Regions from separate parts of the Serratia sp. KH_031 genome, predicted to be linked through region 2. Evidence: predicted binding sites of a transcription regulator. Region 2 holds the regulator's gene; the other holds the start of a gene.
The links. The regulator PhoB, encoded in region 2, activates phosphate uptake and scavenging genes when phosphate is short. The targets are predictions, from matches to a motif close to CTGTCATAAAACTGNCNNAT.
Positions count from the first base shown of each region.

Region 1: AC3ISQ_RS21145 (MIP/aquaporin family protein) is a predicted target of PhoB. The motif match lies at 2,320-2,339, and genes of this name have one in related genera.

Region 1 is NZ_CM174496.1:4,658,929-4,675,134, reverse strand. It holds gene glpK (glycerol kinase GlpK) at 1-1,234, opposite strand, end outside; gene AC3ISQ_RS21145 (MIP/aquaporin family protein) at 1,306-2,151, opposite strand; gene zapB (septal ring assembly protein ZapB) at 2,683-2,922, shown strand; gene rraA (ribonuclease E activity regulator RraA) at 2,981-3,466, opposite strand; gene AC3ISQ_RS21130 (1,4-dihydroxy-2-naphthoate polyprenyltransferase) at 3,555-4,475, opposite strand; gene hslU (ATP-dependent protease ATPase subunit HslU) at 4,575-5,909, opposite strand; gene hslV (ATP-dependent protease subunit HslV) at 5,921-6,460, opposite strand; gene ftsN (cell division protein FtsN) at 6,563-7,465, opposite strand; gene cytR (DNA-binding transcriptional regulator CytR) at 7,539-8,567, opposite strand; gene priA (primosomal protein N') at 8,774-10,969, opposite strand; gene rpmE (50S ribosomal protein L31) at 11,171-11,386, shown strand; gene metJ (met regulon transcriptional regulator MetJ) at 11,465-11,782, opposite strand; gene metB (cystathionine gamma-synthase) at 12,052-13,212, shown strand; gene AC3ISQ_RS21085 (bifunctional aspartate kinase/homoserine dehydrogenase II) at 13,215-15,650, shown strand; gene metF (methylenetetrahydrofolate reductase) at 15,866-16,206, shown strand, end outside.
Region 2 is NZ_CM174496.1:3,798,337-3,814,542, reverse strand. It holds gene sbcC (exonuclease subunit SbcC) at 1-1,607, opposite strand, end outside; gene sbcD (exonuclease subunit SbcD) at 1,604-2,836, opposite strand; gene phoB (phosphate response regulator transcription factor PhoB) at 3,061-3,750, shown strand; gene phoR (phosphate regulon sensor histidine kinase PhoR) at 3,778-5,094, shown strand; gene AC3ISQ_RS17070 (PstS family phosphate ABC transporter substrate-binding protein) at 5,111-6,049, shown strand; gene brnQ (branched-chain amino acid transport system II carrier protein) at 6,494-7,813, shown strand; gene proY (proline-specific permease ProY) at 7,883-9,289, shown strand; gene AC3ISQ_RS17055 (hypothetical protein) at 9,326-9,586, opposite strand; gene AC3ISQ_RS17050 (mechanosensitive ion channel family protein) at 9,720-10,985, opposite strand; gene malZ (maltodextrin glucosidase) at 11,192-13,012, shown strand; gene AC3ISQ_RS17040 (hypothetical protein) at 13,116-14,378, opposite strand; gene ggt (gamma-glutamyltransferase) at 14,718-16,206, opposite strand, start outside.

The sequences.
Region 1 (16,206 bases), 860 kb from region 2:
CGTCCACTCGCAGCGATTGCAGACGGGTATTAGCATCGGCTTGCATCGCATCCAGCACGTCACGGGTTTGATAAGCGATAGACTCCAGCGTCGCACGGATGATGTGGTTGCTGTTCACGCCACGGGTCAGGCCGAAGATAGCCCCGCGGGCATACGGGTCCCAATAAGGCGCACCCAAACCGGTAAATGCGGGCACCACATACACGCCGTTGCTGTCTTTGACCTTGGTGGCGAAGTATTCGGAGTCGGTGGCATCGCTGATTAACTTCATCTCGTCACGCAGCCATTGGATAGATGCACCGCCGATAAACACCGCCCCTTCCAGCGCGTAGTTCACTTCACCGCGTGGGCCGCAGGCGATGGTGGTCAACAGACCGTGACTGGAACGTACTGCTTCTTTGCCAGTGTTCATCAGCAGGAAGCAGCCGGTGCCGTAAGTGTTTTTCGCCATCCCCGGCTGAACACAGAGTTGGCCGTACAGCGCCGCCTGTTGGTCACCGGCGATACCGGCGATGGGAATACGCGTCCCGCCTTTACCACCGATGTTGGTTTGGCCGTAAACTTCGGATGATGGACGAACTTTTGGCAGCATGGCGCGTGGAATATCCAGCACTTCCAGCATACGCTCGTCCCAATCCAGCTCGTGGATGTTGAACAGCATGGTACGAGAGGCGTTGGTGTAATCGGTGACGTGCACCCGTCCTTGCGTCATTTTCCACACCAGCCAGGTGTCGACGGTACCGAACAGCAATTCGCCACGCTTGGCGCGTTCGCGAGCCCCCTCGACGTTATCAAGGATCCATTTTACTTTGGTGCCGGAAAAATACGGGTCAACGACTAAGCCAGTGTTATGACGGATGTACTCTTCCAGACCATCACGCTTGAGTTTTTCGCAGATATCCGCAGTACGACGACATTGCCAAACAATGGCGTTATACACCGGTTTGCCGGTTTCCTTTTCCCAGACGATAGTAGTTTCACGCTGGTTGGTGATACCGATACCGGCAATTTGATCGGAGCTGATGTCGGCTTTTGCCAGCACTTCGACCAGCGTAGAGCTTTGGCTAGACCAGATCTCCATCGGATCGTGTTCGACCCAGCCCGCTTTTGGGTAGATTTGCGTGAATTCGCGCTGGGAAACCGCCACGATATTCGCATCATGATCGAGTACCACAGCGCGTGAGCTGGTGGTTCCTTGGTCGAGAGCAACCATGTATTTTTTTTCAGTCGTCATGCTGTTAATCCTGCTGTTGTTAACCGGTCTACCCTTCATCCGTTAGGACGAAGGGTATCGAATTGCACCAATCACGCCTTGCGTTGTTGGGCTTTAGTTGTAGGTTCGTCTTCCACTACACAGACATCACATGGCAAGTGGCGACCAATCAGGGCGCGATAGCCGAAGGCACCTAGACCAGCACCGAGAATTGGGCCAAAGATCGGAACTAGGAAGTAAGGGATGTCACGGGCGCCAGTAAAGGCAACTTCACCCCAGCCTGCCAGATAAGCAAACAGTTTCGGGCCAAAATCACGAGCTGGGTTCAGTGCGAAACCGGTCAATGGCCCCATTGAAGCACCAATTACCGCGATCAAGATACCGATCAACACCGGTGCTAGCGGGCCGCGAGGAATGCCGTTGCCATCGTCGGTCAGTGCCAGAATCAGACACATCAGGATGGCGGTAATCACGGTTTCTACCAAGAATGCCTGCATGACAGAGATATGCGGATTCGGGTAAGTCGAGAAGATACTCGCTAGGTTGAGGCTTTCAACGCTGCCACGCACCATATTGTGGCTGGCTTCAAAGTCGATAAACAGGTTGTAGTATAACCCGTAGACCAACGCTGCTGCGCAGAAGGCTCCGGCAACCTGCGCAACAATGTAAGGAAGTACTTTGCGTCCATCAAAGCAGGCAAACAGCCATAGTGCGAGGGTAACGGCTGGGTTCAGGTGCGCGCCGGAGATGGCGGCGGTCAGATAGATGGCCATGGAAACACCCAGGCCCCAAATGATACTGATTTCCCACTGGCCGAAGCTGGCACCTGCCAGTTTCAGCGCCGCAACACAACCTACGCCAAAGAAGATCAACAGGCCGGTACCGAGGAACTCGGCGATACATTGGCCTTTTAAGGTAGGGCTGGTGGTTTGGCTCATAATGTTGTTGTCCTGAGAGACGGTTATCGGTTTATAGATCCGATGGAGGTAACCTTCGGTCTATGGGTACATTTTTTATATTTCGTCCAATTTTTGAATTGAGGACGTGATGTGAATTTATCGTTAACGAGCATAAACGAGAAATAGCGAAATCATAATCTGTGTACTCCGTCATAAAATTGAGCGAATTCGCGCCATGAAGCACTTTTTCTGCGCGATAAAAGTGTGATCTGACCAGTGCTTTAGTTTCTATTCATTAACAATTCGTGTGACGAAAAGGGATCTTCTTTCGGTTTTTGCTGATAGTCGTGGTCAGAAAATTGCTACAAGCTGCTTGGGAAGCCAGTATGCTGCTAGACAGTGGGGGGCAGGCTACTTACAATCGATTGTATTGGGAGAAGCATTTTATCGAGACAGGCGCGTTTTCTACTTAGCGCGTGTCACCTGGCGCGAGCATATTCGCAGCAGCTGCAACTTGATTTGCGGCGCTACTTATAAATGTACGCCTTGCTATCATGAGGGGACTGAAGAATGTCATTTGAAGTATTTGAAAAATTGGAGTCAAAAGTTCAGCAGGCGATTGATACCATCACTTTGTTGCAGATGGAAATCGAAGAGCTGAAAGAGAAGAACAACACCCTGTCGCAGGAAGTTCAGAATGCCACTGGTAACCATGAGTCATTGGTGCGTGAGAACCAGCAACTGAAAGAAGAACAGCACGTATGGCAAGATCGCCTGCGTGCGCTGTTGGGTAAAATGGAAGAAGTTTGATCCGTTTTACTCTGCGATTGAAAAGGGCACCGCAAGTGCCCTTTATCATATCTGGAGGTTACTCGATATCGAGTGGTTCTTCAGAAAGGATGATGCCGGTGTTATCGGCATACAGATGATCGCCAGAGAAGAAGGTGACGCCACCGAAGTTGACGCGAACATCGCTCTCGCCAATACCTTCACTCGCAGCACCCACAGGAATGGCCGCCATCGCTTGAATGCCGATGTCCAGTTCTTCCAAGTCGTCTACTTGGCGCACCGCACCGTAAACTACGATCCCTTCCCACTCGTTCTGAGTCGCTAACGCAGCTAATTCTGCATCAATTAACGCGCGTCGTACCGAACCGCCACCGTCAACCAGCAGCACTTTACCGAGGCCATTTTCGCCGAGCAGATCGTAAAGCAGGCCATTATCTTCAAAGCATTTCACCGTAATGATCTGCCCGCCAAATGAAGTACGCCCACCAAAATTAGAGAATAGAGGTTCAACCACGTTGACCTCATCCTGATGAATGTCACAAAGTTCGGAAGTATCGTATTTCATAAGAGTTTACGTCTGGTTGCCGCTGGAATAACCAGTATATCCCTTTATTTACCCTGTTGGCAAAATCATCAGTTGTTAGTTGAGACGACTATTTGCTAAGTACTACGCCAATAGCAAAGAGGATATTAATCAACAAGGCAGCTTTGACCATGTGTTCCAGCATCGGGCGCATACCGATTGCCGTTTTGTCATGTAATACACGAATGCCGTGGCGATACAGCAATGGCGTTGCCAAGACAAACAACCAACCCCAGAAGCCATGCAGGTTGATCAGGACAAATAGGGCAAAACACAACACGGCGGAAATTAACAAACCGATGTGGTAATAGCGAGCTTTTCGCGGGCCAAGGCGTACCGCCAGCGTATTCTTGCCATTTTCACGATCGCTTTCGATATCGCGCAAATTATTAATGTTCAACACGGCCGCTGCCAGTAAGCCGCAGGCAGTGGCGGGTAACATCACAATGCTATCGAAGTGGTGGGCTTGCAAATAGTAAGAGCCCGCCACGCTGAGCCAGCCAAAGAACACCAACACCGAAATATCACCCAAGCCCAGATAACCATAGGGTTTGGTACCGACGGTGTAAGTGATAGCGGCGATGATCGATAACCCACCCAATACCAAGAAACCGACGACATCGCTTGGCTGCTCGCAAGCAACGGCAATTAATGAACTGCCCGCGATAATGATCAGCCCCACAGTGATAATCAATGCGCGTTTCATCTGCGCTTGGGTAATCATGCCTTTTTGCATACCACGCAAAGGGCCGATGCGGTCTTCTTTGTCGCTGCCCTTTACCGCGTCGCCGTAGTCATTCGCTAGGTTAGAGAGAATTTGCAGCAGGCCTGCAGTCAGCAGTGCTAACAATGCAACGCTAGGTTTTAAGCTACCTTGCCAGGCTGCGATAGCGGAACCGACAACGATAGAGGCAAATGCCAATGGCAGCGTTTTGGGTCGTAAACTTTCCAACCAGGCTTTAGCCGGGGTGGTGGTGGTTGATGAGCTCATTATTCGCTTCAATAGGTCAAGAGGCTGTGTCCGGTAGAAATAGCTGTGGGAGGCGTTTGCCTCCCACACTGATTAACTGCTTGGACAGTGATAAAGCGATTATAGGATAAAACGACTTAGATCTTCATCTGCTACCAGCTCATCTAAATGATTACCGACGTAATCTGCATCAATGAGGAACGATTGGCCGTTGATTTCACTCGCATCATAGGAAATATCCTCCATCAAACGTTCCAGCACGGTGTGCAAACGACGCGCGCCGATGTTCTCAGTGCTTTCGTTGACTTGCCATGCGGCTTCAGCGATACGGCGGATGCCGTCGGCGGTGAAATCGATGGTGACGCCTTCGGTGGCCATCAGCGCTTTGTACTGCTCGGTCAGTGAGGCGTTAGGTTCAGTCAGAATGCGTTCGAAGTCTTCAGTGCTCAGTGCTTGCAGCTCAACACGAATTGGCAGACGACCTTGCAGCTCAGGGATCAGATCGGACGGGCTGGCAACCTGGAATGCGCCGGAAGCGATAAACAGAATATGATCGGTTTTCACCATGCCGTGCTTGGTGGAGATGGTGCTACCTTCCACCAGTGGCAGCAGATCGCGCTGTACACCTTCGCGAGAAACGTCAGGACCGGAGCTTTGACCGCCACGCTTACAGATTTTGTCTATCTCGTCGATGAACACGATGCCATGCTGCTCAACCGCTTCAATCGCTTGTTCTTTCAGCTCTTCTGGATTCACCAGTTTGGCGGCTTCTTCCTCGATCAGCAATTTGAAGGCTTCTTTAATCTTCAGCTTACGAGGTTTCTGCTTTTGACCACCGATGTTTTGGAACATCGATTGCAGTTGGTTGGTCATCTCCTCCATGCCTGGAGGTGCCATGATTTCTACGCCCATTGGCGCAGCCGTCAAATCGATTTCGATCTCTTTGTCGTCTAATTGGCCTTCACGCAGTTTTTTGCGGAATGCCTGACGTGCTGCCGATGGCTCTTGCTGACCTTCTGCTTGCCCCCAGTTGTTTTTAGCCGGTGGGATCAGCACATCGAGAATACGTTCTTCCGCCATTTCTTCTGCGCGGCTACGGTTTTTCTCGATCGATTGTAGGCGCACCATTTTCACTGCCGCATCGGTCAGATCGCGGATAATCGAATCCACTTCTTTACCTACGTAACCAACTTCGGTGAATTTGGTGGCTTCTACTTTGATGAACGGTGCGTTAGCCAACTTAGCTAAACGACGGGCGATTTCGGTTTTACCAACGCCGGTTGGGCCGATCATCAGAATATTTTTTGGTGTGACTTCATGACGCAGCATTTCGCTGAGCTGCATCCGGCGCCAGCGGTTACGCAAGGCAATAGCTACGGCACGTTTAGCCTTGTGTTGGCCGATGATATAGCTGTCTAGTTCGCTGACAATTTCGCGTGGGGTCATTTCAGACATGGTTTCGATCCTTACGCTTTTGGCGCTTTAGCAGGCAATTCTTCAATCGTGAGGTTATGGTTGGTGTAAATACAGATGTCACCTGCGATGCCGAGTGCTTTCTCGGTGATTTCGCGGGCACTTAGCTCGGTATTTTCCAACAGTGCACGTGCTGCGGCTTGTGCGTAGGGGCCGCCGGAACCGATGGCGATTAGGCTACCTTCTGGCTCCATCACGTCGCCGTTACCGGTGATGATCAACGAGGTATTTTCATCGGCTACCGCCAACAAGGCTTCCAGCTTGCGTAGAATTCGATCAGTACGCCAGTCTTTCGCCAGTTCTACCGCGGCTTTGACCAAGTGTCCTTGATGCATTTCCAGCTTACGTTCGAACAGTTCGAGCAGGGTAAAGGCATCGGCGGTGCCGCCAGCGAAACCGGCAATCACCTTATCGTTGTACAGACGACGTACTTTTTTGACGTTGCCCTTCATTACCGTGTTGCCCAATGTGGCTTGACCATCGCCACCGATGACTACTTGGCCATTACGGCGCACGCTTACAATTGTTGTCACGAGCATACCCTCGTCAAAATCGGAAAGAAGTCCTCGTAGTCTCCGCGTTGGCAGAGGCTACGAGGCATATTGAGAGTATAGATGGGGGAGGATTAACGCTTTTCAACCCCCAACGGAGAGGGGGATGCAACTTGACATGCCAACACCCTTCAGGCGCGAAAGCGTTTTGTCTGCTGCGGCACGGGTGCTGTAGGGGCCGAGTACCACACGATTCCAGCCACCGCCTGAAGTAATGCGGCTTTCGATGCCTTCAAACGCCAATTGCGCACGGATCGATTCGGCTTGGTCGACGGCGCGGAATGAACCACATTGCACCATCCAACGCTGAGATTTTTCTTTCTCAGGTTTCGGTGTTTCTGGTTTTACTTCCGGTTTTGGTTTCACTTCCGCGGGTTTGGTGGTTACCGGCGGAGGTGTTACGGCTTGTGTCTTCGGCTGTACCGGTGCGGTCGTCGGCGCATTGTTGAACGGACTGCGCGACGGATTGGCCGTTGGCTGCTGCTGTTGTTGCTGTACTGGTTGTTGTATTGGTTGCTGAGTGGTCGTTTGGCGCTGATTAGCACGTGCTGCGGCCTGTGCAGGATCGTTATACGGCACTTCCGAAAGTTGTGTCGGACGTTGCTGCATATCGGCCTGCATTTGCTCCAGCAATTGACGCTGCTCTGTGGTCAGTGGAGTTTTGGCGTTCATCTCGCCACCAGCCGAAGGTTCGGTTGGGGTTTGAACACCAATCTGACGATTTTCCAGCTCTTTAATATAACGCCAGCGCTCTTCCGGCTTCGGCGGTAGGCCGTTGCCAGGACGGTTGCTATGTGAAGGCAGTGGCAGCACATCATCCGGTTTATTATGGGTAATGAAATAGAGACCACCGGCAAAGATCACCAGTAAGGCGACGGCTAATGCCACCACGGTTTTGGATACCTTCGGAGAACTTTTCTTCTTTCGGCTGGGGGTCTTGCGCCGCGCTCCCGAGCGCCCACGACTTACATAGTCTCTTTGTGCCACTATTGTTCCGCTATTCCGCTGTGTTTTTATTTAGAAATAAGCTCGTCATGTTACTGAACCCTAAAATATTTGACTAGCTTTTAGGAGCCGCGGTGCTACCACGGATAATCAGTTCGCTATCTAACAAGCGCGAACCACTGGCTACCGTTTGCCCATGCAACTGTTCTAATAACAGTAACATAGCCTGCTGACCAATTTGGTAGCGTGGTTGGGCAACCGTAGTCAGTGGCGGATCGCAATATTGTGTCAGCTTGATGTCATCAAAACCGACAATCGAGAGATCTTCAGGGACGCTTAGCCCCATCTTCTTAGCCTGCGATAACGCACCAATGGCCATAACATCACTGTGGCAGAAAATGGCGGTTGGCGGTGTTGGCAGTGCCATCAGCTCGATCAATGCCTCTGCTCCGGCTTCGTAAGTGAAATCACCCCGGGTAATATAGCCGCTTTCCACACTAATTCCATTACGGCGTAAGGCTTGAATGTAACCTTGCAGACGATAATGGCTGAGCGGCATCTGTTCCGGCCCGGCAACACAGGCGATATGCCGATGCCCAAGCTCATGTAAATAGTGCACGGCCTCAAAAGCGGCGGTTAGGTTATCGATATGCACCGTTGGCAATTCCAGCTCTGGTGCGAACTCGTTCGCCATCACCATCGGCGGCAGGTTGCGCTGTTCTTCTTTACTGGCGTCGAACGGCAAATTGGAGCCGAGCAGTAACATGCCATCGATTTGTTTAGTAATGATCAGATTAACGAAGGTGCGTTCCTGTTGGTTTTGCTGAGCACAATCGCCGATCAGGACCAGATAACCTTGTTGCGCGGCGGTATGCTCGATCCCTTGGATCACATCGGCAAAAAATGGATCGCAAATATCCGGGACGATCACCAGGATGGTTCGGGATTCATTGCGCTTAATGTTGCGCGAAAGGGCATGAGGGGAGTAACCGACGGCCAATACCGCTTGTTCGACTTTCTGACGTGTCGGCGTTGACACCTTTTCCGGGTTCATCAGCGCCCGTGATACGGTGGCTGTAGAAACGCCTGCCATTTCGGCAACGTCTTTCATCGTTGCCATGGGTAAATCTTTCTTGTGTTCCAACGCCTTTCCCCCTGCGCTGGCAAGGCCAACGCGACTACCGCTCAAGTGACAAAAAATGTCTTCGCAGATATTCTAAACAGATTACGCTCTGCTTTTGTTACCTAATTTGCATAAAAAGTGTGACGTAAGGAGGTTTTTTCGTGTTCGCTCGCATAATTTAAGGGTAAACGTTTGCATGGCTTAAGCTGAATCGGACTTATCCGGGTTCAACTATCGATAGGATCAACGTCCAACGTCCACTTCACTTTACGAGCTTGCGGCAAGGTACTCACCAGCGGTAACGAGCTTTTCATCACTTGTTGCAGCAAGCGGCGTGAGGGGTGCTGTAGCAATAATTGCCAGCGGAAACGCCCACTGCGCTTGGATTGCAGCGCAGGAACCGGCCCCATAATCCAAAGTGAATCATCTTTTAGCGGGCTACTCTCCAGTAAATTACGTAACTGTTGCAGGAACAGCGGCGCCTGTTGGTTATCGTGATCTTCCGAACGCACAATAATGTGGTTGGTATAGGGTGGCAGAAACACACTGTTGCGCTCGGCTAGCGTCTGTTTGGCGAAGGCGTCATAACCTTGTTGGAGCAGAATTTGTAGCAGCGGATGTTCAGGATGATGGGTTTGCAGCAAGACTTCACCTTGTTTACCCGCTCGTCCGGCGCGGCCAGAGACCTGGGTATACAACTGGGCGAAACGTTCTGCGGAGCGAAAATCAGCGGAGAACAGCGCGCCATCCACATCTAACAAAGCAACCAGCGTGACATCCGGGAAATGGTGCCCCTTGGCCAGCATTTGCGTACCAATAAGAATGCGTGAATCGCCTTGGTGAATTTCTGCTAAGTGCTGCTCTAGTGAGCCTTTACGGCTAGTGGTATCGCGATCGATACGGGTGATCGGCGTTGCTGGAAACAGCGGTGCTAACTCATTTTCCAGTTGCTCGGTACCGACGCCGACCGACACCAAATGCGTCGAACCACACTGCGGGCACTGATGCGGCACCGAGCGCTGACTATCGCAATGGTGGCAACGTAGTTGGCGCTGATATTGATGGTAAGTGTAGTAATGGTCACAGCGCTGACATTCGGCGATCCAACCACATTCATGGCACAGCAATGCAGGCGCATAACCACGGCGGTTGAGGAACAACATCACCTGATTACCGGCTTTTAGATGGTATTGCATGCTTTTCAGCAACGGCTGTGACAGCCCGACCTTCAGGGGTAACCCCTTCAGATCGATCAGGTGTTGCGTCGCGGGTTTGGCGTTGCCTGCGCGTTGGGTCAGTTTTAACTGACGATATTTGCCCAATTGTACGTTGTGCAAAGTTTCTAGCGCTGGCGTCGCGGAACCCATCACCATTGGGATGTTTTCTTCATGGGCGCGGAATACCGCCAGATCGCGCGCATGGTAGCGCCAACCTTCTTGTTGCTTGTAAGAGCTGTCGTGCTCTTCATCAATAATGATCACGCCCAGGCGTGCAAACGGGGTGAACAGCGCCGAGCGGGTGCCGATAACAATTGCCGCCTCGCCGCTACGCGCCCGCAACCAGACGGCTAATCGTTCGCTGTCGTTAAGGCCCGAGTGCAGAACCTCTACCGGTGCGTTGAAACGTTCACGGAATCGGGCGATGGTTTGCGGCGTTAGACCAATCTCAGGCACCAGTACCAAAGCTTGTTTACCTTTCGCCAGAATATTCTCTAGCACGCTGAGATAGACTTCGGTCTTGCCGGAACCGGTCACACCGGCCAATAACCACGCGGCAAATTGTTCATCTTCACTGCGGATCGCGCCGACGGCGGTTGCCTGCTCGGTATTCAAGCGTAGGCGTTCACCTAACACTGCAAAATTGGGTTGCCAGTCTTGTGCTGTCACCGCCTGCGAGCGTAGATCGGCCAGCCCTTTGGTTCGCAGTGCTTGCAAAGCACTTTCGGTCAGATCCAATTCGCTGACCTGATGGCGATAAAGTGGGCGTTGTAATAATGCCGCCAACGCTTGCTGTTGTTTACGTGCGCGTTTCAGACTTTCTGGTGGTGTGGCACGGCCTTGTTCAGTAGCAAACCATTGCCACAGCGGCGCGGTTTCTGCGGGTTTACCTTGACGTAATAATACTGGCAGCGCATGGAACAGCACTTCGCCGATGGGATAATGGTAGTAGTCGCTGGCCCAGTGCAGGATGCGCCACAAGCTGGTGGAGAAGAGTGATTGGTGGTCGATAATTGAATCGATCGGTTTTAGCTTTTCCAGCGGTAGTTCGCTGGTGGCACTACATCCGGTGACGATACCGATGGTCTGTTGTTTGCCCCAAGGAACGCGAATGCGCGCACCGACGACTGGTTGCAACCCGTCGGGCAGCAGGTAGTCGAAGGTACGAGCGAGCGGAACCGCAATAGCAACATGAACAACAGGCATGGGGTCATCCAGACGGCAAAAATTGTCGGTTAGTTTACACGCTAGGCGGTGAAATGTACGGTTCCGATTGCGCGCCACTAGCAATTCTGTATAATTTGCCGCCTTTGGTATAATTCGATACCAATAATTTATTATTAACCACGTGTGGTGTCTGGCGGAGTAGGGCTGGATAGCGACACGGCCTTAACTGAGGTTTTCCCCATGCAAAAAGGTATTCACCCAAAATACGAAGCAGTTACTGCAACTTGTTCTTGCGGTAACGTGATCAAGATCAACTCCACTGTGGGTCACGATCTGAACCTGGACGTTTGTGGCGAATGTCACCCGTTCTACACTGGCAAGCAGCGTGATGTTGCTAGCGGTGGTCGTGTTGACCGCTTCAACAAGCGTTTCAGCATGCCAGGCGCTAAGAAATAAAATTTCTTACTGCCAAATGAAAAAGACACCCTCGGGTGTCTTTTTTCGTTTATGCGGTCTACGTTTGCCAGTGGGTGTTTAGTATTCCCAAGTCTCAGGATCAACACCTAGCTCACGCATCAGCACTTTTGCGGCTTCCGGGATTTCATCACTACGTTCTTTACGTAGATCTTCATCGTTCGGCAGCGGTTGGCCGGTAAAGGCGTGCAGGAACGCTTCGCACAGCAATTCGCTGTTGGTGGCATGACGCAGGTTATTGACCTGGCGACGGGTCCGTTCGTCGGTGAGGATTTTCAGCACCTTCAGCGGAATGGATACCGTGATTTTTTTTACTTGCTCGCTTTTTTTACCGTGTTCAGCGTAGGGGCTGACATACTCGCCGTTCCACTCAGCCATGGGACACCTTAAATTTGTCGGAAAATTACAAAATTCTAAAAACCGGCCAATTATGCCCGATCTTCACTGCGCTCACTAAATAAATGTCGACTTTACGCGATCAGGGTCACTGGATGAGGCGTACTGTCACTTCAAACCGCTATAATTTTAGCGGTTATTGTCAGTTTGCTCAATCTATACGCAAAGAAGTTTAGATGTCCAGATGTATTGACGTCTATTGTCACTGCGATTAATCTTTAGGCTTCATTCACCAGAGAGCCGAGCAACTTATGACGCGTAAACCTGCCACCATTGCTGTACGTAGCGGTCTGAACGATGACGAACAGTACGGCTGCGTTGTCCCGCCTATTCATCTTTCCAGCACCTATAACTTTACCGATTTCAATCAACCCCGTGCTCATGATTACTCACGCCGTGGCAATCCGACGCGTGATGTGGTGCAGCGGGCGCTGGCGGAATTGGAAGGGGGTGCCGGTGCGGTGATGACCAGCAGCGGAATGTCGGCGGTTCATCTGGTGACGACCGTATTTTTGAAGCCCGGCGATCTGCTGGTGGCTCCGCACGATTGTTACGGGGGCAGCTACCGCCTGTTCGATAGCTTGGCCAAACGTGGTGCTTATCGCGTGCTGTTTGTTGATCAAAGTGATCGCGATGCATTGCAACAGGCGTTGGCACAAAAGCCAAAACTGGTGCTGATCGAAAGCCCAAGTAACCCATTGCTGCGTGTGGTGGATATTGCCGCCATTTGTCAGGCAGCCCATGAAGTGGGGGCGCTGGCCGTTGTGGATAACACCTTCCTCAGCCCGGCGTTACAGCAACCTATCGGCCTCGGAGCCGATCTGGTGGTGCATTCCTGCACCAAATATTTGAATGGTCACTCTGACGTGGTAGCCGGTGCCGTCATTGCTAAAGATCCCGATCTGGCAGTGGAACTGGCATGGTGGGCGAACAACATTGGCGTCACTGGCGGGGCATTTGACAGTTATCTACTGTTGCGCGGTATGCGTACGCTATCGCCACGCATCAAGGCGGCGCAACAAAACGCGCAAGCCATTGTCAGTTATTTACAGCAGCAACCATTGGTGAAAAAGCTGTATCATCCTTCCCTGCCGGAAAATCCAGGGCATGAGATTGCGCGTAAGCAACAACGTGGTTTTGGTGCGATGCTCAGTTTTGAACTGGATGGTGATGAATCAGTCCTACGCCGTTTCTTGAAGGCGTTGGAATTGTTCACTTTGGCAGAATCGCTGGGTGGTGTAGAAAGCTTGATTTCCCACGCGGCGACCATGACTCACGCTGGTATGGCGGCGCAAGCGCGTGCCGCTGCTGGCATCTCCGAGAGCCTGCTGCGTATTTCTGTGGGTATTGAAGACAGTGAAGATTTGATTGCCGATCTGGAACAAGCCTTCCAGGCGGCGGCAACGAGGTAAGCATGAATGCAATTGCGGTAGCAGGGCCTGTGAGTGGGCGTCAACTGCACAAATTTGGCGGCAGCAGCCTAGCGGATGTGAAGTGTTACCTGCGCGTGGCAGGGATCATGGCTGAATACAGCCAGCCGGGCGATATGATGGTGGTGTCGGCGGCGGGTAGCACCACTAACCAACTGATTAGTTGGTTGAAACTGAGCCAGAGCGACCGTCTCTCCGCACATCAGGTGCAGCAAACGCTACGTCGTTATCACAGTGAGTTGATCAGTGGTTTGTTGCCACCAGAGACTGCGGAACCGCTGATTGCGGCATTTATTCAGGATCTGGAGCGTCTAGCGGTATTGCTGGACGACAAGGTTGATGACGCCGCCTATGCCGAAGTGGTTGGGCACGGTGAGATCTGGTCGGCGCGTCTGATGGCGGCGGTATTGAATAAGTTGGATATACAGGCCGCGTGGCTGGATGCGCGTGATTTCCTGCGTGCCGAGCGCGCTGCACAGCCGCAAGTGGATGAGGGGCGCTCTTATCCGCTGTTACAACAACTGCTGGCACAACATCCGGGCAAACGTCTGGTGGTGACCGGCTTTATTTCGCGTAATGAAGCCGGTGAAACCGTGCTGTTAGGACGCAACGGCAGCGACTATTCCGCGACCCAGATCGGCGCATTGGCTGGTGTGGAGCGCGTGACGATTTGGAGTGACGTCGCCGGGGTTTACAGCGCCGATCCACGTAAAGTAAAAGATGCCTGCTTGTTGCCACTGTTGCGACTGGATGAAGCCAGCGAACTGGCGCGTTTGGCGGCTCCGGTACTGCATACTCGTACCCTGCAACCGGTGTCTGGTAGCGATATCGATCTGCAATTGCGTTGTAGTTATCAACCTGAGCAAGGTTCGACGCGTATCGAACGTGTACTGGCTTCCGGTACCGGTGCGAAAATTGTCACCAGCCATGATGACATTTGCCTGATTGAATTGACCATTGCGCCGCAACACGATTTCAAACTGGCGCAAAAAGAGTTGGATTTGGTGTTGAAGCGCACGCAGCTTAAACCGCTGGCGATTGGCGTTCATCCCGATCGTAACCTGATTCAATTGTGTTACACCGCTGAAGTCGCAGGCAGTGCGCTACGTAGTTTGCAAGAGTCGGTATTACCGGGCGAACTACAACTGCGCGAAGGTTTGGCGTTAGTGGCGTTGGTCGGCGCGGGTGTTTGTAAGAACCCGCTGCACAGCCACCGTTTCTATCAGCAATTGCAAGATCAGCCGGTGGAGTTTATCTGGCAGGCGGAAGACGGTATCAGCCTAGTGGCGGTATTGCGTCAGGGACCGACGGGGTTATTGATCCAAGGGCTGCACCAAACGCTATTCCGAGCCGAAAAACGCATCGGTCTGGTGCTGTTTGGCAAAGGCAATATTGGTTCGCGCTGGCTTGAGCTGTTTGCTCGCGAGCAAAAGAACATTTCTGCCCGCAGTGGTTTTGAATTTACCTTGGCCGGTGTGGTGGATAGTCGTCGCAGCCTGTTGAATTACGACGGATTGGATACCAGCCGCACGTTGGCGTTCTTTGAAGAAGAAGCGCAGGAGCTGGATGAAGAATCTCTGTTCTTGTGGATGCGTGCGCATCCGTTCGACGATTTGGTGGTGCTTGATGTGACTGCCAGTGAAAACTTGGCGCAGCAGTACTTGGATTTCGCCAGCTACGGTTTCCACGTAATTAGCGCCAATAAACTGGCTGGGGCATCTAGCAGCGATAACTATCGCCAGATCCGTGATGCGTTTGCTAAAACCGGTCGCCATTGGCTGTATAACGCCACCGTGGGTGCTGGGTTGCCCGTCAACCACACGGTGCGCGATCTACGCGACAGCGGCGATAGTATTCTGGCGATCAGCGGTATCTTCTCCGGCACGTTGTCTTGGTTGTTCTTACAATTCGACGGCACGGTGCCTTTCACCGATCTAGTGGATCAGGCATGGCAACAAGGGTTGACTGAACCCGATCCGCGCGTCGATCTGTCTGGGCAAGACGTGATGCGTAAGCTGGTGATTTTGGCGCGTGAGGCGGGTTATGACATCGAACCGAATCAGGTGCGTGTGGAATCGTTGGTTCCTGCCGGCGCGGAGAACGGGTCGGTCGATCAGTTCTTCGAGAATGGTGATGCCTTGAACCAGCAAATGCTGCAACGCTTTGAAGCGGCGAGCGAAATGGGCTTGGTGCTGCGTCACGTGGCGCGTTTCGACGCCAATGGCAAGGCGCGTGTCGGTGTAGAAGCGGTGCGACCCGACCATCCGCTGGCCTCGTTGCTGCCTTGCGACAACGTGTTTGCTATTGAAAGCCGCTGGTATCGCGATAATCCGCTGGTGATCCGTGGGCCGGGTGCCGGGCGTGATGTGACGGCTGGGGCGATCCAGTCTGACCTTAACCGTTTGGCACAACTGCTTTAATTTCTCAAGGGCGCGTTGATTCGCGCCCTGCAATCTCCCTCCCCGTTGTTGAAAATGAAATTCCTTCATCTCATCGGTGAACATTAATCATCTAACTCCCTCACTTTTCCTGTTGACTCTTTAGCCGACATACGGCATTTTCTATCTAGACGTCTAAACGTATAGACGCTTATTAAAATAAAGCTAAATCGCGATCGACAAGAGGCAGACAGGGTATGAGTTTTTTCCACGCAAACCAGCGGGAAGCGCTGAATCAGAGCCTGGCAGAGTTAAACGGCCAGATTAATGTATCGTTTGAATTTTTCCCGCCGCGCACCAGCGAGATGGAAGGCACCCTGTGGCAGTCGATCGATCGTCTGAGCAGCCTGAAACCTAAATTTGTCTCCGTAACTTACGGTGCAAACTCAGGCGAGCGCGATCGTACTCACAGCATCATCAAAGGCATCAAAGAGCGCACGGGGTTGGAAGCGGCACCGCACCTGACTTGTATCGACGCTTCTCGCGAGCAACTGCGCGAAATAGCTACCGATTACTGGAACAGCGGGATTCGCCATAT
Region 2 (16,206 bases):
GGGCAAGGTTCGCCGGGTTGTAAATGGGCACGTTCGGCTTCCAATTTGACTATCAACTGTTCTTGGCGGAACAGTTTTTCAACATCGGCTAGGTGAGCACTTTGCTGTTTAAACTGCTGGCGGAAGCTATCGAGCTGAACATCCATTTCAGCCAGTTGCTTTTGCCGCCCGTTAAACTCCAAACGTTGTTGTTCAAGACGCTGCTGACCCTGTTGGAACAAGGTGGAAAGGGTGAGTAACTGTTGGCGAGTCGGGCGTAATGCCGTCAGTTCAGCCTGACGAGCACGCAAAGTGGTTAACGGATGTTGAGTTTCTAATGCCGTCTGTTGCTGAACCTGTTGGTCCAGCGCTGCATTCAGAGCCGTTATTTGTGTTTGATGTTGTTCAGTCTGTGTCGTTAATTGGGTGCGTTCGGCTTCGATCTGCTGCAATACACGCGTTTCTTCCTGCCATTTACGCTGATTATCGTCATGGGACTTTTGCGTTTCGGCCCGCTTTTGCTGCAACTGATTGATTTGTTGATCGAGCGGTTGCACCTGCTCCTCGATCAGTTTTTGTTGCTGCTGTTGATATTCAATCTGAGCCAGCCGTGCTTTCTGCGCTTGTTCTAACGTCTGTTGTAACGGTACAGCTTGTGCCTGTTGTTGCTCTTGTTGCTGCGTGAGTTGGCTAATCTGCTGTTGTAACGCCTGATTTTCTTGCTGGCAGCGTTGACGTTCGTTAAGTAGCGGGCGCAATTTTTCTGCCGGTTCGCTAAGCGCCAGTTGTTGTAACTGAGGTTCGGCTTGGGCGAGCTCTTGCAGTACGGCGGTTTGCTGTTGCTGATATTCCTGCTGTTTTTGTTGTGCGATCTGCCATTGCTGCAACCATTGTACGTCTTGCTGACGTTGTTGCACTTGTTGGTTAAGTTCTTGCTCTTGAAGGCCAATCTCGGCCAATTGTTGTGTCAGTTGCTGACGTTGTTCGTCATTCAATAACTCAATACCGCTGGCGCGACTGTGCAAGGTATCCAGATCGATTTTGGCTTGTTTATGCTGTTCGAAAACGCGCTCAGACAACAGACCGTAAATCTCGGTACCGGTCAGTTCTTCCAGCAGTTCGGCACGATCGTTGGCGTTGGCGTTAAGAAAAGCGGCGAACTGTCCCTGCGACAGCATCATCGATTTGGTAAAACGGCCGAAATCCAACCCGGTAATGGTGGCGATTATTTCTAACTTATCGCGCACTTTATCCGCCAAGATTTTGCCGTCTTCCAATAGTGCTAGTTCTACTTTGGGCGCTTGCAGGTTGCCTTCGGCATCACCTTTGGCGCGGCGCTGGCTCCAAAAAGCGCGATAACCCACCCCTTTAACTTCGAATTCAACTTCAGCCAGTGATTCCGCCGTATGGCGCGTCATTAACTCGTTTTGGCTTGGGGTGACGTTCAAGCGCGGCGTCTCGTGATACAACGCGAGACAGATAGCATCTAGCAGCGTGGTTTTTCCGGCACCAGTCGGGCCGGTGATGGCGAATAAACCATTGCTGGCGAAAGGTTCAGCGGTGAAGTCTATTTTCCATTCACCTTGTAAGGAGTTCAGGTTTTTTAACCGTAGGCTCAAAATCTTCATGCCATTGGCTCCTCGTCATTTTGCTGTACGTTTTCTACCACTTGTTGGAACATTTGCCGCATCCGTTGCTGGCGCTCAGGAGGGATCTCCGATTCCAGCGCCAACCGACGCTCGAACACTTCCTCCACGCTGAGTTCGTTCAGCGTTTCTTTATCTTGCTGGGCGATCACCTGACGGCGTTGCTCTTTGCTGCGGCGCAGTAGCACCACTTCCACCGGTAACTCGTCAGCCAATAGCTGAATGCGGCGTTGGATATCGCTGAGGTAGTCTTGGGTTGCGACTTCAATATCCAGCCACACTGGCAACTCGCCATGATAATCGGCGAACTGCTGCAATTGTTGCTCGATCTGCTGTAAATCACCTTTGATCAACTGCATCGGTTGAAACTGAGGAACCTCCAATGGCGTGACCCGTTGTAACTCGCTTGGTGAGAACTCGACCAAATACACGCTTTTAGCGCTGCCTAGCTCATCGAAACTCAATGGGATCGGCGAGCCGCTGTAGCGGATATGTTCTGATTTAGCGACTTTCTGTGCGCGGTGAATATGCCCAAGAGCGATGTAATCGGCTGGTGGGAACGCCTGCGCCGGGAAGGCATCGAGGGTGCCAATATAAATATCGCGTACCGAGTCGGAAGTGGTGACGCCAACGGTGGTCAAATGCCCGGTAGCAATGATCGGCAGCAGCAACCCTAACGCATCGCGACGGGCGCAGGCGGCTTGATACAACATCTGATAATGCTCGGCGATGGCTTCTTGTAGTGCTTGCTGTTTCTGCGTGCCCGATTCCCCGGCGCGGCTAGTCAGTAGATCGCGTGGTCGCAGGAATGGAATGGCGCACAGTACCGCCCCCGGTTTTCCATCCAACTGATTTAATACCAGAATTTGTTTTTCGAGCTGTTCCTGCGCGTTGGCAATCACGGTGGTATTCAGACAAGAGAGTAATTCACGCGATTCATTCAGGGTGGCGACGGAATCGTGGTTACCGCCTAACACCACTAACTGGCAGCCGGTGCGCTGTAACTCCACCACAAAGCGGTTGTACAGTTCGCGAGCGTAGCTCGGTGGTGAACCGGTATCGAACAGATCCCCTGCGATGATCAACACATCCACCTGTTGCTGTTCCACCTGCGCAATCAGCCAGTTGATAAAAGCTTGATGTTCGGCGGCGCGGCTTTTGGTGAAAAAGTACTGGCCAAGGTGCCAGTCGGAAGTATGGATGACTTTCATGATAGTCTCGGGCAACCACAGAATGCCGATGATTATAAAGCGGTAAGTCATTGCTGTCGTGGCGCATTGATGATGACGGTAGGATGATTTTTCTTAGACTGGGGTAATATTCGCTAGGAACATCGGTCACGATCGAGCTATTTTCTTCATAAATCTGTCACAAAACTGACGCATAATGGCGCCCGTAATCAACCTAGATCGCTAACACATTGGCAGGATTGACGATGGCAAGACGCATACTGGTGGTGGAAGACGAAGCGCCTATCCGTGAGATGGTGTGTTTTGTGTTGGAACAAAATGGTTACCAACCGTTGGAAGCCGAAGATTATGACAGTGCCGTAACGCGCCTGTCTGAGCCGTTCCCTGATTTAGTGTTACTCGACTGGATGTTACCCGGCGGCTCCGGTATTCAGTTTATTAAACACATGAAACGTGAAGCACTGACCCGCGAGATCCCGGTGATGATGCTGACCGCACGCGGTGAAGAAGAAGACCGAGTGCGTGGGTTGGAAGTCGGGGCGGATGATTACATTACCAAGCCTTTCTCACCCAAAGAGCTGGTAGCGCGTATTAAAGCGGTGATGCGCCGTATTTCACCGATGGCAGTAGAAGAAGTGATTGAAATGCAAGGATTGAGCTTAGATCCTTCTTCGCATCGCGTGATGGCGAATGAACAGGCGCTAGATATGGGGCCGACCGAGTTCAAACTGTTGCACTTCTTTATGACCCATCCTGAGCGTGTATATAGCCGCGAGCAGTTGCTTAATCACGTTTGGGGCACTAACGTTTATGTGGAAGACCGTACCGTTGACGTGCACATTCGCCGGTTGCGTAAGGCGCTGGAGACCAGTGGTCATGACAAGATGGTTCAAACCGTTCGAGGCACCGGCTATCGGTTCTCAACGCGTTACTGATAGCAGCAACGCGCTGGAGAAAATGCCGTGCTAGAACGCTTATCCTGGAAGAGGCTGGCCTTGGAGCTGGCCCTTTTCTGTTTGCCCGCCATTCTGCTCGGGCTGATTTTTGGTTATCTACCTTGGTTCCTCTTGGTTTCTACACTGGCGGCGTTGGTGTGGAATTTCTATAACCAAATGAAACTGTCTTATTGGTTGTGGGTCGATCGCAGCATGACACCACCTCCCGGCCGTTGGAGCTGGGAACCCTTGTTTTACGGTTTGTACCAGATGCAGCAACGTAATCGGCGGCGGCGGCGTGAGTTGGCGTTGTTGATCAAGCGGTTCCGCAGTGGCGCTGAATCACTGCCCGATGCGGTGATCATGACCACCGAGGACGGTAATATTTTCTGGTGTAACGGGCTGGCGCAGCATCTGTTGGGGTTCCGGTGGCCGGAGGATAATGGTCAGCATATCCTTAACCTACTGCGTTACCCGGAATTCAGTCATTATCTGCAACAGCGCGAATTTTCCAAACCATTGAACTTACAACTGAATAACGATCATTATGTCGAATTTCGCGTGATGCCGTATTCCGAAGGGCAGTTGTTGATGGTGGCGCGTGACGTAACGCAGATGCGCCAACTGGAAGGGACGCGGCGTAATTTCTTTGCCAACGTGAGCCATGAGCTGCGCACGCCGTTAACGGTGTTGCAAGGTTATTTGGAAATGATGCTGGATGAAGAAATAGACGGCTCGTTACGCGGTAAGGCGCTGGGCACCATGCAGGAACAAACCAAACGCATGGATGGTTTGGTAAAACAATTGCTTACGTTATCGCGCATTGAAGCTGCACCGCTACTCGAAATGCACGAGCAGGTGGATATTCCATTAATGCTGCGGTTGTTGCAGCCGGAGGCGCAATCACTCAGCAATGGTCAACACGAGATTACTTTCCGCGTGAATGAAAACCTCAAGGTATTTGGTAATGAGGATCAGTTGCGCAGCGCAGTTTCCAATCTGGTGTATAACGCCGTCAACCACACACCAAACGGCACCAATATCGAAGTGAGTTGGCAACAAACGCTGCAGGGCGCGCAGTTCCAGGTCAGTGATAATGGGCCGGGCATTGCCGCCGAACATATTCCTCGTTTGACCGAGCGTTTCTATCGTGTTGATAAAGCCCGCTCACGCCAGACGGGGGGCAGCGGATTGGGGCTGGCGATCGTCAAACATGCGTTAAGCCATCATGATGCGCGCTTAGAAATCCTCAGTGAACCGGGGATCGGCACTCGCTTTATCTTTACCTTGCCTGCACGGTTGATTGTTCCTGCACCTTTGTCAGAGAATGCGGTGAAAAATTAACACGCGAGATGCTGGTATGACCCGATTGACTCAAGGATTGTTGCTTTGTCTGGCGCTACTATTGAGCCGTGGCGTGCTGGCGCAACCGGATGGCATGCTGTCGGGCAATCTGTCGAGTGTCGGTTCTGACACTTTGGCGAACCTGATGGCGTTGTGGGGCAGGGATTTTAGTCAGCATTACCCCAACGTTAACTTACAAATTCAAGCTGCGGGTTCCTCGACGGCACCAACCGCATTGGCTGCGGGGGCTGCGCAACTTGGGCCGATGAGCCGCCCAATGAAAGCTGCCGAAGTGTCAGCTTTCGAACATCGTTATGGCTATGCCCCGATGGCGGTGCCGGTAGCGGTTGATGCGCTGGTGGTTTTAGTGCATCAAGACAACCCGCTGCGTGGATTGAACCTGCATCAGCTCGATCAAATATTTTCAGCCACTCGTCGCTGTGGTGAGAATCAACAATTGGATAATTGGGGCGCGTTGGGCTTACAGGGAAGCTGGGCACAGCGCTCGATCCAGCGCTTCGGTCGTAATTCGGCCTCTGGCACTTACGGTTATTTCAAACTGCGTGCACTGTGTGGTGGTGATTTTATCTCTAAGGTCAATGAGTTGCCGGGGTCCGCTTCAGTCGTTCAAGCGGTAGCGGGCTCGCTCAATAGCATGGGTTATGCCAGCATCGGTTTTCGCGCCAGCGGTGTGCGGCTATTGCCATTAGCCGCGACGGGTAATCACTATGTCACGCCTAATGAAAGCAATGTGCGCAACGGCAGTTATCCGCTGTCGCGCTATCTGTACATCTACATCAACAAAGCACCGAATCAGCCGTTAGAACCTCTCACTGCCGCCTTCCTCGACCAAGTGCTTTCTGCTGAAGGGCAGAGATTGGTCAACCACGATGGCTATCTGCCTTTGCCGCCTGATACTTTGGCTAAAACCCGAAAAACCTTGGGATTGGAGTAGGCAATGTTTTTCTGATAATGAATATCGTACGCAATAACTCCGTTCTGTTCGGCTTTTTCGTGCATTTTATGCCGGTTAATTTCACACTTTGTGAGTTTGTGGTGCAAAAAACATACAAATCATGTTCGGTATATTTATTGATAATCCATATGATCAACTGGAGTGTGAAAGTTATCTGGTCGATCACTCTGCTTTTTAGAATGCACCTTGTCATTAGACGCTATAAAACGTTAAATTGGCGCCCGTTGTCGGATTAAACCTCCATTTTATAACTTCTAAATTTTTGCTCATCTCCACGTTGGTCAGAGATCAAAACGCTAGGTGTCTGCGTTTTTGGGTTCTTATTGGCGAGCGTTGAGTGGACAAACTGACAACCGGACGGAGTTACCTCCGTCACGAACGCGGGCCATTTTTTTCCATTTTGAACAGGCAACACGACATCGTATGAGTCATCGTTTAGCATCAAAAGATATTCTGGCATTAGGTTTTATGACCTTTGCCTTATTCGTCGGGGCTGGGAACATCATCTTCCCGCCGATGGTAGGTTTGCAGTCAGGTGAGCACGTATGGATTGCCGCTATCGGCTTTCTGATTACTGCCGTGGGTTTGCCGGTCATGACCGTTATCGCGCTGGCGCGCGTGGGTGGTGGTATCGATGCCCTGAGCTCGCCGATTGGTCGTAAAGCCGGTTTACTGCTGGCGACCGTCTGCTATCTGGCTGTTGGGCCACTGTTCGCGACGCCACGTACCGCGACCGTTTCCTTTGAAGTGGGGATCGCCCCGCTGACGGGTGACGGTGCGATGCCGCTGTTTATTTACAGCCTGGTGTATTTCGCGCTGGTGATCGGTATTTCTCTGTATCCGGGGCGTTTGCTGGATACCGTCGGCCATATCCTTGCTCCGCTGAAAATCGTTGCTCTGGGCGCGTTAGGTATCGCCGCTCTGATGTGGCCAGCGGGCGCGCCGATCCCGGCTACCGAGGTTTACCAGAACGTACCTTTCTCTTCCGGTTTCGTTAACGGCTATCTGACCATGGATACGCTGGGCGCACTGGTGTTCGGCATTGTTATCGTTAACGCCGCACGTTCCAGAGGGGTGAAAGACGCGGGTCTGCTAACCCGTTACACCATTTTGGCGGGTTTGATTGCCGGTGTGGGTCTGACGCTGGTCTACCTGAGCTTGTTCAAACTGGGTTCCGGCAGCGGTGTATTGGTGCCGGGGGCGACTAACGGTGCGGTGATCCTGCATGCTTACGTGCAGAATACCTTCGGCAGCTTGGGGAGCTTCTTCCTGGCAGCCTTGATCTTTATCGCCTGTATGGTGACTGCGGTTGGCCTGACCTGTGCCTGCGCCGAGTTCTTTGCTCAGTACCTGCCTTTCTCTTACAAGACGCTGGTGTTTATCCTCGGCTTGTTCTCGATGGTGGTGTCCAACTTGGGTCTGAGCCACTTGATTCAGATCTCTATTCCTGTGCTGACTGCGATTTATCCGCCGTGTATTGTGCTGGTGGTATTGAGCTTCACTCTGCGTTGGTGGAACAGCGCATCGCGGATTATCGCCCCGGTGATGCTGGTTAGTCTGTTATTTGGTATCCTTGATGCAGTGAAAGCTTCCAGTTTTGAGCACTTGCTGCCATCCTGGAGCACCCATCTGCCACTGGCTGGACAAGGTTTGGCTTGGTTGCCACCTTCCTTGCTGATGTTGGTACTGGTAGCGATTTATGATCGAGTTTGTGGCCGCAGCCAAGTTGCCGCGCACCAATAATCATCCGGTCTGAATTATGGGCCACGGACAAGTCCGTGGCTTTTTTGCGTATTAGAGACAGGTCTTTTCATGCAACAGGAATCTACTTCTCCCCAACCGGCCAATAAGCTAAAACGTGGCCTCAGCACGCGTCATATCCGTTTTATGGCGCTTGGCTCTGCCATCGGTACCGGGTTGTTCTACGGTTCGGCAGACGCGATTAAAATGGCGGGTCCCAGCGTACTGCTGGCGTATCTGATTGGCGGTATCGTCGCTTTCATCATCATGCGTGCGCTGGGCGAGATGTCGGTCAACAATCCGCAGGCCAGCTCGTTTTCGCGTTATGCGCAGGATTATCTCGGCCCAATGGCGGGTTATATTACTGGCTGGACCTACTGCTTTGAAATCCTGATCGTGGCTATTGCTGATGTTACGGCATTCGGCATCTATATGGGTGTCTGGTTCCCGGAAGTGCCGCATTGGATCTGGGTGTTGAGTGTGGTGCTGATTATCGGCGCGATCAACCTAATGAGCGTTAAGGTGTTCGGCGAGCTGGAGTTCTGGTTCTCGTTCTTCAAAGTTGCCACCATTATCATCATGATTGTTGCCGGTATCGGCATTATCGTGTGGGGGATTGGCAACGGTGGCCAGCCGACCGGCATTCATAACCTGTGGGTTAACGGCGGATTCTTTAGCAACGGTTTTATGGGCATGATCCTGTCGCTGCAACTAGTGATGTTTGCCTATGGCGGTATCGAAATCATCGGTATTACCGCGGGTGAAGCCAAAGATCCGAAGAAGTCGATCCCGAAAGCGATTAACTCTGTACCTTGGCGTATTCTGGTGTTTTACGTGGGGACACTGTTCGTCATCATGTCTATTTACCCGTGGAATCAAGTAGGTACTAACGGCAGCCCGTTCGTACTGACTTTCCAACACATGGGTATCACGGTCGCTGCAGGCATCCTGAACTTTGTGGTGATTACCGCCTCTTTGTCGGCAATTAACAGCGACGTGTTCGGCGTTGGCCGTATGTTGCACGGTATGGCTGAGCAGGGCCACGCGCCAAAAATGTTTAGCAAGATTTCCAAGCGCGGTATTCCGTGGGTCACCGTCTTGGTGATGATGGCGGCACTGCTGATTGCGGTGTACCTCAACTACATCATGCCGGAAAACGTGTTCTTGGTGATTGCTTCGCTGGCGACCTTCGCTACCGTGTGGGTATGGATCATGATCCTGTGCTCGCAGATCGCCTTCCGCCGTAGCCTGAGCAAAGATCAGGTGAAAAAATTGGAGTTCCCGCTGCGTGGCGGTGTGTTCACCTCAGTGCTTGGTATTATCTTCTTGGTATTCATCATTGGCTTAATTGGTTACTTCCCAACCACGCGCGTTTCTCTGTACGCCGGATTAGTGTGGGTGGTGGTACTACTGGTGGGTTATTATGTGAAAGTCAGTCGCCAGAAAAAATTGGCGCAATTGGCTGAACAACAAGACTAAAAATAAGAACACCGGTCATGCGCCGGTGTTTTTTTATCACTTTTCATCCATATCCTCATCGGCTGAAGTTCGCACTTCCAGCACTGGGTAGTTTTCACAAAGTCGTTCGTCATCATTTTCGCGTGCGCAGCGCGCCAGTACTTCGCGGATGTCTTGCATACTGCTACTCAACGCGCTCAGCGAAGGTTGCAGGCTGCGGATCATCTGGCTTTCGTCCAGCGTGGCGCTGTGCAGGCAACCAATAAACATCAGGGTTGCTAAGGTGGTAAATATTCGGTGTTTGAACTGCTTCAGCAATGATCGTTCTCCTTATCAGTGGTGCCAGTGCAGGTATTAACCCTGTTTTAACCCGTAAAGAGAAGGGGATGGAGATATCTGCTGGCAATTGGCGGAAGATAATTACCAGCAGACATCATTTCGTCAGTTGAGGTCAGGAAATGTTGTCTTCAATATGCTGTGGTGCCAGCATGCAGCGCATGTCGTTACCGGTTGGTGTTTGGTGGATTCGTAGATCAAACTCGCCGATCACAGAATAGATATGGTCAAAAATATCCGACTGAATTCCCTCATATTCTGCCCATACGGTGGTATTGGTGAAGGCATAAATTTCCAGCGGTAGGCCTTCCGGCGTTGGGGCTAACTGGCGCACCATTAACGTCATATGCTGATGAATACCCGGATGTGCACGTAAGTAGGCTTGTAAATAGGCGCGGAAGGTACCGAGATTGGTTAGGCGGCGGCCATTGAGTGGAGAACTGAGATCGAGTTGCACTTGGCGGTTATATTCACCCAATTCTTGGTTTTTATCACTGAGATAGCGTTGTAACAGCGGATTGCGCTCCAGACGCTGTAACGCCTGTTCCGTCAGAAAGTGTACGCTGGTGCCGTCAATATTGAGGCTGCGTTTGATGCGGCGACCACCGGATTCAGACATCGAACGCCAGTTCTTGAACGAGTCGGAAATCAGCGCATAAGTTGGGATGGTGGTGACGGTGTTGTCCCAGTTGCGTACCTTGACGGTGGTCAGCCCGATATCGGTGACCGCACCGTCAGCGCCGTATTTCGGCATTTCCAGCCAATCACCAAGTTTGAGCATATCGTTGGCAGAAAGTTGAATACCGGCGACCAGACCGAGGATCGGATCTTTAAACACCAACATCACTACTGCGGTCATCGCGCCCAATCCACTCAATAGCAGTAGAGGGGACTTACCGATTAACAACGAAATAATAGTGATGCCAATCAGGATCGCCGCAACCAGTTTTACCCCTTGGAAAATGCCGCGCAGAGGTAATTGGTTGGCGAGTGGGTTTTGCCGTAGCATCGCCAGCAATGTATCGAGCAGGGAAAATAGGGACAGCAGGGCGAATATCAGGATCCAGACTTGCGCCGCGGTAGTAATAACCGCTTGTGTTTGTGTGCCGTTATGCAGCCACAATACGGCTTGGATATTGATGATGATCCCTTGCAACAATAACGCCAGGCGCTGAAAAAGTTTGTGCTGCGTAATAGCTTGCTGCCAAGTGTGTTGCGATTGCTGACCACGCCGCAATAGTGGCGTCAATACCAAACGGTGCAGCACCAGATGAATCACCACTGAAACCAGTACGATCAACCCCAACACCATAATCAGCGACATCATGCCGTTGAATTCAATACCAAACTGCGCCAGCCACAAGCTTATTTTTTGTTGCATAACCCCTCGCCAATAAAAAACATCCTATTGTTCAAAAGAGGGATAGCCTACGGTCTGAGGCGCATGATGTATTCCTGTTTACTCTTTTTTACATTGCTTATCCTCTCCACCCCCAGACTCCTCCCTGAAATTACACTGTAAAGATGAGGGGATGTAATGACTCTCGTGGCATGGTGCGCAGTAATTCAATATTGTCGGAGAACTTTATGATTAACGCTTGGCATCTACCTGTTCCTCCTTTCGTGGTGAAAAAAGGGCAACAACTGGAAATCACGCTTTGGCTGCAGGCCGATGAGCTGCCGGAGCAAGTTTTTCTGCGTGCTGAGCCCGATAACGAAGAGTGGTTATTGACCATGAAGGGGCAAACCGTTGATGGACGGCAGCGCTATCGTGCCAATCTGACTCTGAACGAAGGGGAGGCTACGCGTCGTTACTGCTTCAAAATGCTGTGGGCGGATCGTCAACGCTGGCTTGGTCCGTTGGGCTGGTCAGAGACGCCATTGGGGCAGTTAGAACAGTTTGCGCTTGATCAGCCTGATAATGGCCCTGATTGGGTCGCCGATCAGGTGTTCTACCAGATTTTCCCCGATCGTTTTGCCAGCAGCGGGGCAGAGCACGGCATTCAGAGCGGGAGTTACCGCCATCACGCGGCGGGTTGTGATGTGGTGCGCCATGATTGGCATCATCCATTGGATGGCAGTCACGCAGCCTCAACGTTTTATGGCGGTGATTTGGATGGCATCAGTCAACAATTGCCCTATCTACAAAAGTTGGGTGTGACCGCGTTGTACCTCAACCCGATATTCACCGCGCCGAGCGTCCATAAATACGATACTGAAGATTATTATCAGGTTGATCCGTACTTTGGTGGCAATGAGGCGTTGCAACGTTTGCGAGTGAGTACTCACCAGGTGGGTATGAAGCTGGTACTGGACGGCGTGTTTAACCATACCGGCGATTCACATCCATGGTTCGATCGTCATCAACAGGGGGATAATGGCGCCTGTCACCATCCAAATTCACCGTACCGTGGCTGGTTCAATTTCTACCCGGACGGGACGGCGATGAGTTGGAAGGGCAACGCCAGCCTACCGAAGCTGAATTTCGCTGAGTCAGAAGTTGCTGAAGCGATCTACCGCGGGGAAAACAGCGTGGTACGACATTGGTTACGACCGCCGTATAGCATCGATGGTTGGCGGTTGGATGTGGTGCATATGCTGGGTGAAAACGGCAGTGCCAGCGGTAATTTGCGGCATTTGGCAGGGATTTATCAGGCGGCGAAACAGGAAAATCCACAGGCCTATGTGTTTGGCGAGCACTTTGGTGATGCGCGTCGCTGGTTGCACGCTGGAGTAGAAGATGCGGCGATGAACTATATGGGGTTTGCTCTGCCGCTGCGGGCATTTCTGGCAGGCGTAGACGTGGCCCATCATCCTGCTCAAATTGATGCCACCGACTGTGCGCAATGGATGGACGGTTATCGAGCCGGGTTACCGCATAATCGACAATTAATTATGTTTAATCAGTTGGATAGTCATGACACCGCACGTTTCTTCACGCTATTGAATAACAACGCTCGGCGAATGCAGATGGCCGCGGTCTGGCTGATGAGCTGGATCGGTGTGCCTTGCCTGTATTACGGTGATGAAATCGGCTTAGATGGCGATAATGATCCGTTATGCCGTAAGCCGTTCCCGTGGGATGAAAAACAGTGGGATCAGCCGTTGTTGGCGCTATTCCAGCAATTGATCGCACTACGCAAACAGAGTGAAGCGCTGCGTTACGGCGGTTGTCAGGTTCTGTATGCCGAAGGGGAGACGTTGATATTTGTACGTATGTACCAACAAGAACAGGTATTAGTGGCGTTACAGCGCGAGGGTAATAGCTGGGTAACATTACCGCATAGTCCGTTATTGGTCGCGGGGGAATGGCAAAGGCTAGTTGGGGACGGTGAGTTGAGCCATATTCGCCATGGCGAGCAATTGTTATTGACAGCAGAGTCGGCAACATTATGGCGGTTAAAATAATATAAATATACCCGTCATACTTTAAACTGCATTTTTCGTTGAGTTTATTATTAGGCTCTTCCATGAGCCTAATTTCTTCGATATAAATTGCAGATCGATTATGTTAGTTTTTCTTGCAACCTTGAGCCTCAAAATCACTCTTAGACATATAAGTGACGCTAGGGAGATAATCACCCATGGTGGTCACCGCTTGTTGTGGGTCCATAATATTCGGGATGTTTTGTATAGCTTGGGTGAAACTAGTATTAGACAACATATTCCTCATCATCAACATACCATCGTCAAGACGGTCAGCACCATCACCCGCATCGGATAGTTTGATCCAGTTATATCCACACTTATCAATGGCATTAACGGGTTTATCCTGTTCACGGCTAGCGGCGATAACATAATTGTTATCACTATCGGTTTGTAAGTTTTCATCGTAGACACAACCACTGAATTTCTGGGTGTAGAACTCATACGAACAGATTGACCAATAACGCATATCACCAGTGCCCATTATTGGGTCACCTTTGAATGTTTTTGGCGTTGTCGGTAATTTTCCTCTCAGCACAGCCACTTCACCTAAATTACGGCTTAAGGTCGCTTCCAAATATTTGTTATCTGGGTTACCGAATAACGCATTCTTCATTAATGTTCTATACATCACTAACCGATTGACCTGCCAGACTGCAGGGTCTTGCGGCGGTGCGGCAGCGAGGAGTTTAGGGTAAACCTCTTCACTGGGTGGTGGGCCTACGAGTATGTCCTGTGCGGGTTGCAATATGTCACAAGCCTCTTGACCGGTAACCGTGGTTTTGTCTTCATTTTCGACCACTAATTCAGGGAAGCCCACGCCACCTAAAATATCGGTTTTGTCATCTGCAGCATAGATACGATAAAAAACAATCATCTTCCCATCATCTCTATTGGCATATAGCGTGTTGGGTTCTGCGCCAGAGGTTGGTTTTAAACCTTCCTTCAGTTCAATACTATAATTACGTATTTTGGTATTGCGTTGATTGTTTTCGATAAAAGGATTTACCGAACCATCTTGTGCCGGATTGATATGCTGGTCATTAATAATATCTATCCCACTACCTGCATCATTGTAACTGACATAAGAGATATAACGAGCATGTGGATACTGAGCCTGTAAAAACACCTTTTTACCCGCAGGGATGGTAAATTGCGCTGACCAATAATTAGCAAACTCATCAGGTAATAAGCTGGCATTTTTATCGTAAGGGCCGATCCAGAAACAAGTGTTTTTCTCTGGTGGGGGCGGTGAAGGAGACGGTGACGGTGTGAACTCAGTATTGCTAGAGTCACATGCTGATAAAGATAGGAGTATAGCGCAGAGGACAATGGGGTTTTTTCTCATAATATATAATCCTTTTTTATTTTCTAATGTAGGGTGATAAGACATTTACTTTTATATTGTATAATTAACATTGCTAATTAATTTTGGTTGTTTATTTTCTGTATTCCTCCATTTTTTGTTGCATGCTGGAAAGTCTATCCAGAATGTATGTCTCTTATGGACAAAAATTTTAGCAGTAATGTCAAAATTGTTAAAAAATTGTTGGTATTTATTGGTGAATTCAGAATTTGTCGCCTTAGCTGATATATATAAATATCGAATGTAATCTTTGGTAATTATGTTTCTGGTGGATGTGTTATGTGGCAAAAGGATTGGCTCGGTAGTCCGAGCCAATGAGGATCAATAACCTATAGCCGAACCTGCCGGGCGTCGCACGTCGTTAGCACCGTATAGGTAGCCTTCACGCACTTTGCCCGATACCGCTGAGTCATTACCTGAATCTTTAGGTGAAACACCGGCCGCGCCCGGTAAGCCAACCAGAATCAGCTCCGCAGCTCCCCAAGGAGTCTGTTCAACCATCTTGTAGCCCATCTCGTTGAGGATTTTTAGCGTATCGGCAGAAACGCCACGCTGTTCGTAATACACCTCATCCGGCAACCATTGGTGATGAATACGCGGGGCGTCCACCGCTTCTTGTGGTGCCATGCCGTGGTCGATCACATTCAAGGCAGTTTGCAGGGTGATGGTGATAATGCGCGAACCGCCCGGTGAACCGAGAACCATAAATATCTTGTTGTCTTTAGTCACTAGCGTCGGGCTCATCGACGATAGTGGGCGCTTACCGGGGGCGATGGAGTTCGCCGTTCCCTGTACTAATCCGTAGAGGTTTTTCTCACCGACTTTAACCGTGAAATCATCCATTTCATCATTAAGGAAGAAGCCAGTACCCGGAGCAATCACTACCGCGCCAAAGCGACCGTTGACGGTATAGGTAGTCGAAACCGCATTACCATCATGATCGACAATCGAGTAATGAGTGGTTTCCGGTTTTTCATGCGGTTCCATACCCGGTTGGACGTTTTCAGACGGTGTGGCTTTATCTGCCACGATTTTCTTACGGATTTGCTCGGCGTAGCTTTTACTGACCAAACGGTCGATCGGGTTTTTGATAAATTCCGGGTCACCCAGATAGGTGTTGCGATCCATATAGGCATGGCGCATGGCTTCGGTCATGGTATGGATAGCTGCTGCCGAGTTAAAGCCCATACTTTTTAGATCGTAACCCTCAACGATATTGAGGATCTCACACAAGGTCACACCGCCAGAGCTAGGTGGTGGGGCAGAGACAAATTTGTAGCCACGGTAACTACAGGTAATCGGTGCATTCTCGGTCACTTTGTAGTTGGCAAAATCTGCTGCGGTCAAAATGCCGCCGCCTTGCTTTGCCGCTGCTTCAACTGCTTGTGGAATTTTACCTTTATAGAAAGCGTCCGTACCCTGTTCGGCTATTCCTTCTAAGGTATTCGCCAGATCGCTTTGCACCAAACGGTCGCCCGGTTGTAGTGCAGAACCATCAGGACGCAGGAAGATTCTTGCCGCTTCGGGGTCTTGCTTGAAGCGCTTCACGGTGGTGTCGAGGATATCGGTATCGGCGCGGGTTAGTACAAAACCTTCACGCGCCAGTTTGATCGCCGGAGCCATCACCTGTTCACGACTCAGTTTGCCGTATTTAGCGCGTGCAGTTTCCATTCCTAAAACTGTGCCCGGTACGCCTGCTGCCAGATAACCGTATAGACTGGCATCTTTCTTCACTTTACCTTCGGCATCCAGATACATATTGGCGCTAGCACTAGCCGGTGCGGTTTCGCGAAAGTTGATAAAGGTATCA